3 regions of the Atlantibacter sp. MEI4A-1023 genome follow, and region 2 is predicted to be linked to each of the others. Evidence: predicted binding sites of a transcription regulator. Region 2 holds the regulator's gene; each other region holds the start of a gene.
What was found. Region 2 encodes Fur, which represses iron uptake genes when iron is present. Its sites were predicted from a motif close to ATAATAATGAGAACNACTATCAA; they were not measured.
Positions count from the first base shown of each region.

Region 1: a site for Fur is predicted at 2,684-2,706, ahead of sufA (Fe-S cluster assembly scaffold SufA). Genes of this name have one in related genera too.
Region 3: a site for Fur is predicted at 1,895-1,917, ahead of ACVV26_RS15640 (Nramp family divalent metal transporter). Genes of this name have one in related genera too.

Region 1 covers NZ_CM149568.1:2,586,743-2,591,020, forward strand. The annotation lists gene sufD (Fe-S cluster assembly protein SufD) at 1-38, opposite strand, end outside; gene sufC (Fe-S cluster assembly ATPase SufC) at 13-759, opposite strand; gene sufB (Fe-S cluster assembly protein SufB) at 776-2,260, opposite strand; gene sufA (Fe-S cluster assembly scaffold SufA) at 2,265-2,642, opposite strand; gene ACVV26_RS12445 (hypothetical protein) at 3,233-3,367, shown strand; gene ACVV26_RS12450 (hypothetical protein) at 3,443-3,643, opposite strand; gene menI (1,4-dihydroxy-2-naphthoyl-CoA hydrolase) at 3,905-4,278, opposite strand, start outside.
Region 2 covers NZ_CM149568.1:1,526,996-1,531,273, forward strand. The annotation lists gene glnS (glutamine--tRNA ligase) at 1-670, shown strand, start outside; gene ACVV26_RS07385 (helix-turn-helix domain-containing protein) at 785-1,399, opposite strand; gene fur (ferric iron uptake transcriptional regulator) at 1,703-2,155, opposite strand; gene fldA (flavodoxin FldA) at 2,448-2,978, opposite strand; gene ybfE (LexA regulated protein) at 3,128-3,409, opposite strand; gene ybfF (esterase) at 3,550-4,278, opposite strand, start outside.
Region 3 covers NZ_CM149568.1:3,283,070-3,287,347, reverse strand. The annotation lists gene ACVV26_RS15650 (sensor domain-containing phosphodiesterase) at 1-362, shown strand, start outside; gene ACVV26_RS15645 (NupC/NupG family nucleoside CNT transporter) at 407-1,606, opposite strand; gene ACVV26_RS15640 (Nramp family divalent metal transporter) at 1,957-3,195, shown strand; gene ACVV26_RS15635 (BglG family transcription antiterminator) at 3,289-4,278, shown strand, end outside.

The DNA of each region.
Region 1 (4,278 bases), 1.1 Mb from region 2:
TGTTGCAGTGCGTTAGCGCTGTTCGGTAAGCCAGCCATAGCCTTGCTCCTCCAGTTGTTTCACCAGGGTAAAATCGCCGGATTTCACGATGCGCCCCTGATAAAGCACGTGCACATAGTCGGGCTTGATGTAATCAAGGATGCGCTGGTAGTGGGTAACGATAATAAACGAGCGTTTGCCGTCGCGCAGGGCATTGACGCCGTCCGCCACAATCTTCAGGGCGTCGATATCCAGCCCGGAGTCAGATTCATCCAGAATGCACAGATCCGGCTCCAGTACCGCCATTTGCAGGATGTCATTACGTTTTTTCTCACCACCGGAGAAACCGACGTTAACCGAACGGGTCAGCAAATCTTCCGGCATCTTCAGCAGCTTGATTTTTTCTTCCATCAAATCCTGGAAGTCGAAGCGGTCAAGCTCTTCCTGGCCGCGATATTTACGTACCGCATTCAGGGCCGTTTGCAGGAAAAACTGATTACTGACGCCGGGGATCTCAACCGGGTACTGAAACGCCATAAAAATGCCTTCCCCGGCGCGATCTTCCGGGTCTAATTCCAGCAGGTCCTTGCCTTTGTAATGCACCTCGCCGCCGGTCACCTCATAATCCTCGCGCCCGGCCAGGGTCGCCGATAGGGTACTTTTACCGGAACCGTTCGGCCCCATGATGGCATGCACTTCTCCCGGACGTACCTCGAGCGATAAACCATGCAGGATCTGCTTATCTTCAACGCTGACTTCGAGATCTTTAATACTTAACATTTCGTATCCTTATGGCTTAACCGACACTGTGCTCAAGGCTGATGGCTAATAATTTTTGGGCTTCCACCGCGAACTCCAGCGGCAGTTCGGAAAACACATCCTTACAGAAGCCATTGACGATCATCGAAATGGCGTCATCTTCGCTGATGCCGCGTTGCAGGCAGTAGAACAGTTGGTCTTCGCCGATGCGCGAGGTGGTGGCTTCATGCTCCAGCTGCGCCGAGTTATTGCGGCACTCCACGTACGGGAAAGTATGCGCCCCGCAGTCCGGGCCGATCAGCATCGAGTCGCACTGGGTAAAGTTACGCGCGTTGGTGGCGGTCGGCATGATTTTTACCAGCCCGCGATAACTGTTCTGGCTGTGCCCCGCTGAAATCCCTTTCGAGATAATTGTCGATTTGGTGTTTTTGCCGATGTGGATCATCTTGGTGCCGGTATCGGCCTGCTGATGCCCGCTGGTCAGCGCCACCGAGAAGAATTCGCCGATGGAGTTATCACCGCGCAGAATGCAGCTCGGGTATTTCCAGGTAATGGCGGAGCCGGTCTCGGACTGGGTCCAGGACATCTTGCTGTTCTCGCCCTCACACAGCGCGCGCTTGGTGACGAAGTTCAAAATCCCGCCGGTGTTGTTATCGCCAGGGAACCAGTTCTGCACCGTGGAATATTTCACTTCAGCGTCTTTATGGATGATCACTTCCACCACCGCCGCATGCAACTGGTAGCTGTCGCGTACCGGGGCGGAGCAGCCTTCGATATAACTGACGTAGCTGCCTTCATCGGCAATCAGAATGGTGCGTTCGAACTGGCCGGTTTTTTCCGCGTTGATGCGGAAATAGGTCGACAGCTCCATCGGGCAGCGCACCCCTTTCGGGATGTAGATAAAAGTCCCATCAGACGCCACCGCCGCGTTGAGCGCCGCGAAGAAATTATCGTTAGACGGCACTACGGTGCCCAGGTACTGGCGAACCAGCTCGGGGAACTCATGAATGGCCTCACCGAAGGAACAAAAGATAATTCCCTGGTCGGCCAGCTTTTCACGATAGGTCGTGGCAACCGACACCGAGTCAAAAATGGCGTCTACCGCCACCTCTTTACCTTCACGCACCGGCACACCGAGCTGCTCGAAGGCTTTTTCCACTTCATCGGTTAAATAGCTGTTGCTGCCGGTCTGCTGCACCGCGCCCGGTTGGGATTCACAGCTATCATCACAGTTGCCGCAGGACGGCGCAGAGTAATAGCTGTAATCCTGATAGTTCAGCTTATCGTAGTGGGCTTTCAGCCAGTGCGGCTCCTCCATCTCCAGCCACGCGTGATACGCGTTGAGACGGAATTCCAGCATCCAGTCAGGTTCATTACGGCGCGCAGAAATCGCCCGCACCACCTCTTCGTTGATGCCTTTCGCCAGCTCATCGGTCTGTAACCGGGTAAAAAAGCCCTCTTTATAGTTGAGGTGCCCGGTCCAGGTTTTGACATCGTCAGTTGCTTCAGTATTACGAGACATAGAGTTATTCCGCCTGGACCCCAAAGCTTTCGCCACAGCCACATTCGTTCTGGGCTTTCGGGTTATTGAATTTGAACAGTTGGTTTAATCCTTCACGTACATAATCGACTTCCGTGCCATCGATAAACGGCATTGCCGACAGCGGCACGTACAGCCGCGCCCCGTCCTGCTCAAACAGCAGATCGTCCTGGCGTGGCTCTTTCACGGTATCCAGCACATAGCCAAAGCCCGCGCAGCCGGTTTGTTTGATGCCGAGGCGTATGCCTGACATGCCTTCTTGCGCCGACGTCAGCTTGCGAACGTGTTCCGCCGCCGCAGGCGTCAGCGTCAGCCCCTGCCAGGCGAAATCTTTCGGATCGAAGTTATCAGTTTGCACATCCATCATTCACCTCATTGATTCAAAGCCCACAGGCCGATAGCCCTATGTTAGTGATAACAATTCTCAATACAACATTCTGGCAACATGGGTATTGGTGGAATGCTGCTTTTTTGGGCGTCTTTACTAAGGATAGACCCTCACAGAAGAGTTGCAGATGGCGAAGCGTGCGGTTTAGTTAGTTGAAATAAAAGGTATTTTGTTAGTCAGAACAGGTATGTCGTGGAAGAAGGAAAAGATGTATAGGTAATACCTATTTATTTGATTAGGTAAGAGCTTATCAGGCGCAGAGAGACAGCTTTCCGGTGGTCCGTCACTCAGGCAAAAGTATGAGACCTGTGTAATTATGTACATTTTCACTCATAAGAGAATAATTATTACCGCTACGCTTCACTCTGAGGAATAAAATTTATAGCTTATTGATTTTACTGATGAAAATATTTTTCACATTTTCCTGGAATATCGCTAATACTTATCTCCGGTCAACGTAAAACCTTTTAAACATTGTCGTAGAGGTGCAATAGATGCAGTTTGTGAGTGAAAGTAGCGTAATGTCTGAACAAAACTTTGATTTTCTTGCATTTAGTTTCGCCGGGATGCAATTACGCGGCAGGGATGTGAATCTGGATAATATTACTGGCTTGATGGAGCACGAAAGCAAAATCTGGTTCCAGAAACGGTATGATTTTTACCTTAATCAGTTCAGAAATGGGTTCGCAGCTCACAACTAATTAAGCCTCAACCGGGTAGCGTTCGCTACCCGGCCTGCCTGGCGTTACTGCTCGCCGCTAACGCTTTTTCTCACCTTACAATGGCCTGACGGGCCTGTCTGGATCGTCTATATCCGGGACATCGGGGTCGATGTCATCTTCCGGAAGCCGATCGGGATCTTCAATATCAGGAATATCCGGGTCTAACGGATCGTAATCATCAGGCGGCAAACGTTCAGGGTCATCTGTAATCGGTCTGTCAGATGGAATCGGATCATAATCAGGTCGCTCAGACATATTACCTCCGGCTAATCGACAAGGCGCTACTGTTCGCTATTTCCTGTTTTCTCTGGTTCGTCTTCCTTCCAGATCAAACCATTTATCGGGATCTTTCGGTGGTTCTTTAATCATGCTTAAAACGAGGCATTTCATGGCCGGCTCCGCAGGATAAGCAGTACGTGCTGCGACTGAAGTATAGGCATGGCGCGGCATTCCGGCGAGCGGAGCGGGATCGGATTTGTCTCTATTCGGGCCAGTTTATTGACCCGAACAGGGGTTTTACACCACCGACGTGGTCAGACGGGAGGTACAGCAGAGTTTGTTCTGTTCATCGAAAATATCGATTTGCCACACCTGATGGCGGCGGCCAACGTGTACCGCGCGGCAAACGCCGCGCACGATGCCCGCCCGGGCGGAACGCAGATGGTTGGCGTTGACTTCCAGCCCCACCACCCGCTGTTCGCCTTCGGTGCACAGATACCCTGCCACCGAGCCGAGAGTTTCCGCCAGTACCACCGATGCGCCGCCGTGCAGCAGCCCAAACGGCTGGCGGGTGCGGCTGTCCACCGGCATGGTGGCTTCCAGCGAATCGTCGCCGATATGGCTGAAGGTAATATCCAACAGCCCCACCATATTGTCGTGCCCCATCGCGT
Region 2 (4,278 bases):
TGAAGATCTCAACGAGAACGCGCCGCGTGCCATGGCGGTTATCGACCCGGTGAAACTGGTGATCGAGAACTATCCGCAGGGCCAGAGCGAAAGGGTCACGATGCCAAACCATCCGAACAAACCGGAGATGGGGAGCCGTGAAGTGCCGTTCAGCGGCGAAGTGTGGATCGACCGCGCCGACTTCCGCGAAGAGGCTAACAAGCAGTACAAGCGCCTGGTGCTGGGTAAAGAAGTCCGCCTGCGTAATGCTTATGTGATTAAAGCTGAGCGTGTAGAAAAAGACGCGGAAGGCAACATCACCACTATCTTCTGTAGCTACGACGCAGAAACCCTGAGCAAAGACCCGGCGGACGGCCGCAAAGTGAAAGGCGTGATCCACTGGGTGAGTGCCAGCCATGCGTTACCGATTGAAATCCGCCTGTACGATCGTCTGTTTAGCGTGGCAAATCCCGGCGCGGCAGAAGATTTCCTGTCGACTATCAATCCAGAGTCGCTGGTGATCAAGCAGGGTTTTGGCGAGCCGAGCCTGCAGAATGCAGAAATGGGCAACGCGCTGCAATTCGAGCGTGAAGGTTATTTCTGCCTCGACAGCAAATATTCCAAACCTGAACATCTGGTGTTCAACCGTACGGTGGGTTTACGCGATACCTGGGCGAAAATCGGGGAATAAGATTTCATTGCTAAAACGCCGCGTAATGCGGCGTTTTTTTTGGCGTGAAGCTTCTTTAAATGAAAAGAGAAAGGCCCGGAGAACGTCTTAGACTGCGATGAATTACCTCTCGCATCAACTGAGTTTTTCAGGCAGTTGATTGATTGTCAGCAATTTGCCTCTTTTAACATCGATATGATTTTTAGCGCGCATCGCCGACAAAACTTTCATGACGATACTGCGAGATAAGTTGGTTCGTTTGACGATGAAATCCGCAACATTGATTTTTGACCGCATAAACTCATCTAGTTGATTAAGATGGAGGAGATTCCCCTTAATCATTTGATAACTATTTCGCCCCATCATCATCTCATCCCGATAAAGTAAACTTTCTATATGCCAGGATAAAATTGGCGGTATTAAGTGCAGCGAATGATTATCGTCAAGACGCTGCATGAAAATGTCCAGAGGCACTAACTGGAAATGGCATTGCGTATCGGCATAAATGCGCAGATAGGCCAGATTTCGGGCATTACCGGTTAGCCCAAACAGCGCTGGCGCAGTTTGTTTTTCAAATAAAAGTCTGTCGCTGCTGCGAATGATAGAAAACTGCCCACCATGAATCAGCGTAACGGTATGAGGTCTTACGGGTATTAAGGTATATCTTTCTACACGCGTAAGTTTGTTATAGTCAGTGAATAAATCCGTTAAGCGATATAATTCAGAGAGAGGTTTCTGCGGTAATGTCATTGCGATTAACCAGATTTATTTTATCGGATGCGATGCTAATCACTATTTTAAGTGATGGCATTTTTAAACCGCAACGCAACAAACAGACCCGGCAGGTGATAAGATGTCTCAATATATGATAACTGGCTGATTTATATAGTTATTGATATATTCTTAAAACATCATTCACATTATTTAATTCATTACAGGATTTACTTAAAGGTTTCATTATTAAGCAAGCCATGCCTGTTATTTTTTAAATCATCAGAAATAAAAAAGCCGACATTAGTCGGCTTTTACTGGAATTCATGATTCTAGAAAAAATTACTTTTCTGCGATCTCATGCGCATTTTCGTCTTCGCGGCAATCGCCTTCTGCGCAATGGCCATACAGGTACAGGCTGTGGTTAGTTAAGCGAATACCGTGACGGGAGGCAATTTCACGCTGGCGCGCTTCGATTGAATCGTCGCTAAACTCGATCACTTTACCGCAGTCAAGGCAAATGAGGTGATCGTGATGATGCTGCTGAGTCAACTCGAAAACGGATTTGCCGCCTTCAAAATTATGGCGCGTGACGATTCCGGCATCATCAAACTGGTTAAGAACGCGGTAAACGGTCGCTAACCCAATCTCTTCACCCATGTCGATCAGGCGTTTGTATAAGTCTTCCGCACTGACATGGTGGTTGTCCGGCCCCTGCAACACTTCGAGGATTTTTAACCTCGGAAGCGTGACTTTCAGGCCAGCCTTTTTCAATGCGGTATTGTTGTCAGTCATGCGGAATTTGTCCTGTTACGTAACGATTCGCTCCTCAGGGAGCAAGAGATCGATGCAAGGCATTATGCGTTTCATTATAGAACTGCCATGCCTAAATGAAAACTGCAACTGCCTTGCTTAAAAATACCCAAAATCGTGGCGCTGCCTGCATTTGTTGCAAAATCACCCGATGCGTAAGGCGTATATTGTACAGGTCTGGAGGCAAAAGTTAAAAATTTGTAGCAATTATTTTTATCGCTTTTGCCTATCAATCAAGATAAAAAGGCGCTAATTGACTTAGCACCCTTAATAATCAGGCGTTGATGATGTCCTGCAGGTGCAGCTCTTCAGAAACCTGTTTAACCCATTTTTCAACGCGTTCTGCGGTGAGTTCCGGTTGGCGATCTTCGTCGATGGCAAGACCGAGGAAGTGATCGTCATCCGCCAGGCCTTTGGAGGCTTCAAAGTGATAGCCTTCAGTCGGCCAGTGGCCAACGATAGTTGCGCCGCGCGGTTCAATAATGTCACGCATGGTGCCCAGCGCATCGCAGAAGTATTCGGCATAGTCTTCCTGGTCGCCACAACCAAACAGGGCAACCAGTTTATTGTTGAAATCAATCTCTTCGAGGGTAGGGAAGAAGTCATCCCAGTCGCACTGCGCTTCGCCGTAATACCAGGTAGGGATGCCCAGCAGCAAAATATCAAAACTTTCGAGGTCTTCTTTGCTGCTTTTAGCAATATCACGCACTTCAGCAACATCTTTACCAAGCTGTTTTTGAATCATTTTTGCGATATTTTCAGTGTTGCCGGTATCGCTGCCGAAGAAAATGCCTACGATTGCCATGAGTAAAATAACCTCTTGAAACTTAATGAGATGGTTGAGGCAAAAAGCCTACAGATAGGGCAATCATAGCAGAACAGACAAGCTGGCGGAAATCTCTATCACGGCCATGTGCACAGTCTGCTACATCGCGCCGTGTTTTTAGATAACGCTCAGTCTTTAAGGGCGGCGAGCTGTGACAGCAGAATATCTTCGATCAATTCGCTGCGGCTGATATTGCGGGCCTCTGCCAGCATGTTGAGCGCGTCAACCGCTTCAACGTTCAGTTTGAGCTCAACGCGCTTGAGCCCGCGCACTTTGTCGCGCTTTAACTGGTTGCGCTTGTTAATGCGCAACTGTTCATCGCGTGACAGCGGGTTAGTTTTGGGTCTGCCCGGGCGGCGTTCGTCCGAGAACAGATCTAATGTCGTACGGTCCGTTTGTTCTTTGGCCATGATGCGCGTTTTGACAGGGAAAACAGGGTGCAGGAGCGGGGCTCGGATGCAGTTAAGCGCGCCATCATACATGAGGGAATCCGGCGCGCCAACGCGTTAACGGCACTCTGACTTATCAGCCGCTTTATTTTTAACCATTTTTACCCGGCATCGAGGTAGCGGCGGATTGCCCGTACCACGGCCTGCGGTTTTTCGGCATGAACCCAGTGGCCCGCGCCCGCTACGACGTGCGCGCGGGCCTGGGGGAATTGCGCAAGCAGCGCCTCGCGATGGCTTTCATCCACGTACGGCGAATTGCCGCCGCGAATAAATAGCGCCGGATGATCCCAGGCGGGCACCGTTTCCCAACCGACGATATGTGAATACTGATCCCACAGTGCCGGCACATTGAAACGCCACTCGCCGGATGCGAAGGATTTGAGCAGAAACTGAATCACCCCTTCTTCAGGGATTTGTTCACGCATCAGGGCCGCCGCATCCTGGCGAGAGGTGATCCCGGCTTCGCTGACGGCGTTAATCGCGGCGAAAATTTCATCGTGCCGCCGCACCTGGTAATCCACCGGCGCGATATCAATCGCCACCAGTTTATCGATGCGTTGCGGCGCGATGTTGGTTGCCGCCATCACGGCTTTACCACCCATGGAGTGGCCGATAAAAGTGGCTTTGTCGATACTCAGTTCGTCGAGCGTATCAATCAGATCCTGTGCCATGGCCGGATACGTCATGATATCGCTGCGCGGCGACAACCCGTGGTTGCGCATATCCACCTGGATAACGTCGAAATCGGTAATCAGTTCGCGAGCCAGCACGCCCAGGTTATCCAGGCTGCCGAACAGGCCGTGAACCAGCACGATCGGTGAGGCGTTATG
Region 3 (4,278 bases), 1.8 Mb from region 2:
AACAGGCGTTTTCCGACTCGGAAACCACTACCCAAAATATTACGCTGTTACGTGAAAGCGGTTTTCGTATCGCGATTGATGATTTTGGCACCGGGTATGCGAACTTTGAACGCCTGAAGCGCCTGCAGGCGGATATTATCAAAATCGATGGCTGCTTTATCCAGGATATCCTGACCGACTCGCTGGATAACATGATTGTGAAATCGATCTGCGAACTGGCGAAGGCCAAATCCTTTTCAGTGGTGGCGGAGTACGTCGAAACCGAAGCGCAACGCGAACTGCTGCTGGAGTTGGGCGTGAATTATCTCCAGGGTTATCTCACCGGCAGACCGGTGCCCCTGCACACGCTGGTTCAGGCGTAAAAAAACCCGCTTCGGAAAGCGGGTTTTTTAATTCTGGTAACTCTTTACGGCAGCATCAGCGCCGCGATGGACGCCGACAGCACGCTCACCAGCGTGGAGCCGTATACCAGTTTCAAACCAAAGCGGGATACCACGTTGCCTTGCTCTTCGTTCAGGCCCTTGATCGCACCGGCGATAATACCGATAGACGAGAAGTTAGCAAACGATACCAGGAAGATAGACAGGATGCCTTCCGCACGCGCAGACAGCGGGGAAGCGGACTGGGCAATTTTCTGTAGATCCAGCATTGCTACGAATTCGTTGGAAACCAGTTTGGTCGCCATGATACTGCCCACCTGCAACGCTTCGCTTGCCGGTACGCCCATCACCCAGGCAATCGGGTAGAACACATAACCCAGAATGCCCTGGAAGGAGATGCCCAGTACCGCAGCGAACAGCGCGTTGAGGCCCGCGATCAGCGCGATAAAGCCAATCAGCATCGCCGCAACGATCACCGCCACTTTAAAACCGGCCAGGATGTATTCACCCAGCATCTCGAAGAAGCTTTGGCCTTCATGCAGACTGGACATCTGCAGGTTTTCGTCTTCTTGTTCAACGCGGTACGGGTTAATCAGCGACAGCACGATAAAGGTACTGAACATGTTGAGCACCAGCGCCGCCACCACGTATTGTGGCTTCAGCATGGTCATGTACGCGCCAACGATGGACATCGATACCGTGGACATTGCCGTGGCCGCCATGGTGTACATGCGGTTGCGGGACATTTTGCCGAGGATATCTTTGTAAGCGATGAAGTTTTCCGACTGGCCGAGGATTAGCGAGCTGACGGCGTTAAAGGATTCCAGTTTACCCATACCGTTCACTTTGGAGAGCACGGTACCGATAGCGCGGATCACAATCGGCAGAACGCGAATGTGCTGCAAAATACCGATCAGCGCGGAAATGAAGACGATAGGGCACAGAACCTGCAGGAAGAAGAATGCCAGGCCTTGATCGTTCATGCCGCCAAAGACGAAGTTTGTCCCTTCGCGCGCAAAGCCGAGCAGTTTGTCGAACATGCCTGCGAACGCCTTCACAAATCCGAGACCAATCTCAGAGTTAAGGAAGAACCAGGCAAGAAGCACTTCTATAACTAATAATTGAACAACAAAGCGAATACGAATTTCTTTGCGGTTACGACTGATCAGCAAAGCAAGCAGCGCAACAACGGCGAGCGCCAGAACAAAGTGCAGAACGCGGGACATATGTGCTCCGAATATGAGGCAGGTTTAATTTTCCTGCACATTCTATGCAACGAGGCGTAATAAAACGAGATCTACCGCTCACTATAGTAAGGTCTTGTGACGAACCGCAAAAATAGTGATCCACCAGACATTTCTGATATGTTACGTAAAGAACTGAAAGGTTACGTTCTCCGGCTATACTTTTAACACTTCGCCACGCTCCGTTGATAACCACGGCGCTACGCACGCGGCTCTTCCAACATCGTTTTTAGCTATCAAAGTAATCGTACGCTCCCCTTGTGAATGAACTTGATAATCATTCTCGTTTTGTTAGCATAAAACATAGCAAAGGCTATATCTTGAGGCAAAAAATGACCAGCAGTCGCGTTGATAACAGTAATGGCCGTACGGCGCGTAAACTCAGGCTGGCGTTAATGGGGCCCGCGTTTATCGCGGCGATTGGCTATATCGATCCCGGTAACTTCGCCACCAATATCCAGGCAGGGGCCAGCTTCGGCTACCAGCTGTTGTGGGTCGTGGTGTGGGCTAACCTGATGGCGATGCTGATTCAGGTGCTGTCCGCCAAACTGGGCATCGCCACCGGCAAAAATCTCGCCGAACAAATTCGCGACCACTATCCGCGCCCGCTGGTGTGGTTTTACTGGGTCCAGGCGGAAATTATCGCCATGGCGACCGATCTCGCGGAATTTATCGGCGCGGCCATCGGCTTCAAGCTGATCCTCGGCGTGTCGCTGTTACAGGGGGCGATACTCACCGGCGTGGCGACATTCCTGATCCTGATGCTGCAAAGCCGTGGCCAGAAGCCGCTGGAAAGGGTGATCGGCGGCCTGCTGTTGTTTGTGGCGGTGGCGTATATTGTCGAACTGATTTTTTCTCAGCCGGAGTTTGCAGAACTGGGCAAAGGGATGATTATCCCCAGCCTGCCGACCTCGGAAGCGGTGTTTCTCGCCGCAGGCGTGCTGGGCGCGACCATTATGCCGCACGTGATCTATCTGCACTCGTCACTGACCCAGAACCTGCATGAAGGTTCGCGGGCCGAACGCTATTCCGCCACCAAATGGGATGTGGCGATTGCCATGACCATCGCCGGTTTCGTGAACCTGGCGATGATGGCGACGGCGGCGGCGGCATTTCACTTTTCTGGTCATACCGGGGTCGCCGATCTCGACCAGGCTTACTTAACTCTCGAGCCGTTATTAAGCCATGCGGCGGCGACCATTTTTGGCCTGAGCCTGGTGGCGGCGGGCCTGTCATCCACCGTAGTCGGTACTCTGGCGGGGCAGGTGGTGATGCAGGGCTTCGTGCGTTTTCATATCCCGCTGTGGGTGCGCCGCAGTATCACTATGGCACCGTCGTTTATTGTGATCCTGATGGGCCTCGATCCGACGCACATTCTGGTGATGAGCCAGGTCCTGCTGAGCTTTGGTATCGCTCTGGCGTTAGTGCCGCTGCTGCGTTTTACCAGCGATGCCAAACTGATGGGGTCACTGGTCAATACCCCTCGGGTACGGATTATCGGCTGGGGGATTGTGGTGCTGGTGGTGGCGCTCAACCTGTGGCTACTGATCGGCACGCTTTTCGACCTGTAAGCAAGACCGTGACAGGCCATCTGTCACGGTTTTCTCAATCATTACCCGCTAAACTGGTTACCTTCTTTCAACGCCCGTTGGTCCGTATTTTCCATGAATGGATTTGATCTTGTTTTCGTGAAATATGTCCAGGAACACAGCCCGGTTGCCATTGGCGACGTGACCCAGCGTTTCGGCAAAACGCTCTCGACGTTAAAGCGCACCATGAAAGAGATTAATGCGCTGCTGCCTGAGCAATTTCATCTGCATATTGATAATCAGTTGATTACCACCACCATGGGCTACGGCGAATATATCGAGCTACTGGAGAAAATTAAGTTCAACCGCTATATCACCAGCCCGGAAGAGCGCACCCGCGATTTATTTGTCGCGCTGTGCCTGAATGACGTGGTGAATAAAAGCGAGTATTACGCCCGGTTTTTCGTTAGCGCCAGCACGTTAAAAAACGATGCGCCGGTTTTAAGCCAGTTCTTGCAGGATAATCAGTTAGCTCTGCAAAGTATTCACCGCAAAGGCTCGGCGCTGTCGGGTGACGAAATCGCGCTGCGTATCGCGGTGTGCTTAACCATTCTAAAGACCGTCGAAATTGGCGAAGACCACCGGTTAATTACCCATAAAGCCAACGATCCGGTAAACCGCTCGGTGGCGGAGCGTTTTCTCAGCCAGTGTCATGAGGAGATCGCTGCCGCCGCGCGGCTGTACACGCAACGTATCGAACCGACATTGCGCCTCGGTTATAACGGTAAAAAGTATTTTCTGGTTTACCTGAGCCTTGCCATGCATCGCCTGAAGCGTGGCCACGAAATTAACGATACATCAACGCTGGATTTTATTGCCACAGTCCCGTTCGGGTTGTTTGAATCGCAAAATGAAAACTGCTTTCTGGATCTGCTGGTATCGTCATTGAGCACCACCCGGCGCGCCTTCACGCTTTACGATCGGCCATTAGTCGAGGCGGTAGGGCAGTTTATTGAACGTATCGAACCGGCACTGGTCAGTACCCTTTATAATCGCCAGGCGTGTTTTGCCGAGGTATATCAGTTTATCTGTTTGGCGATTATTCAGAATAAATTTCACCTGTGG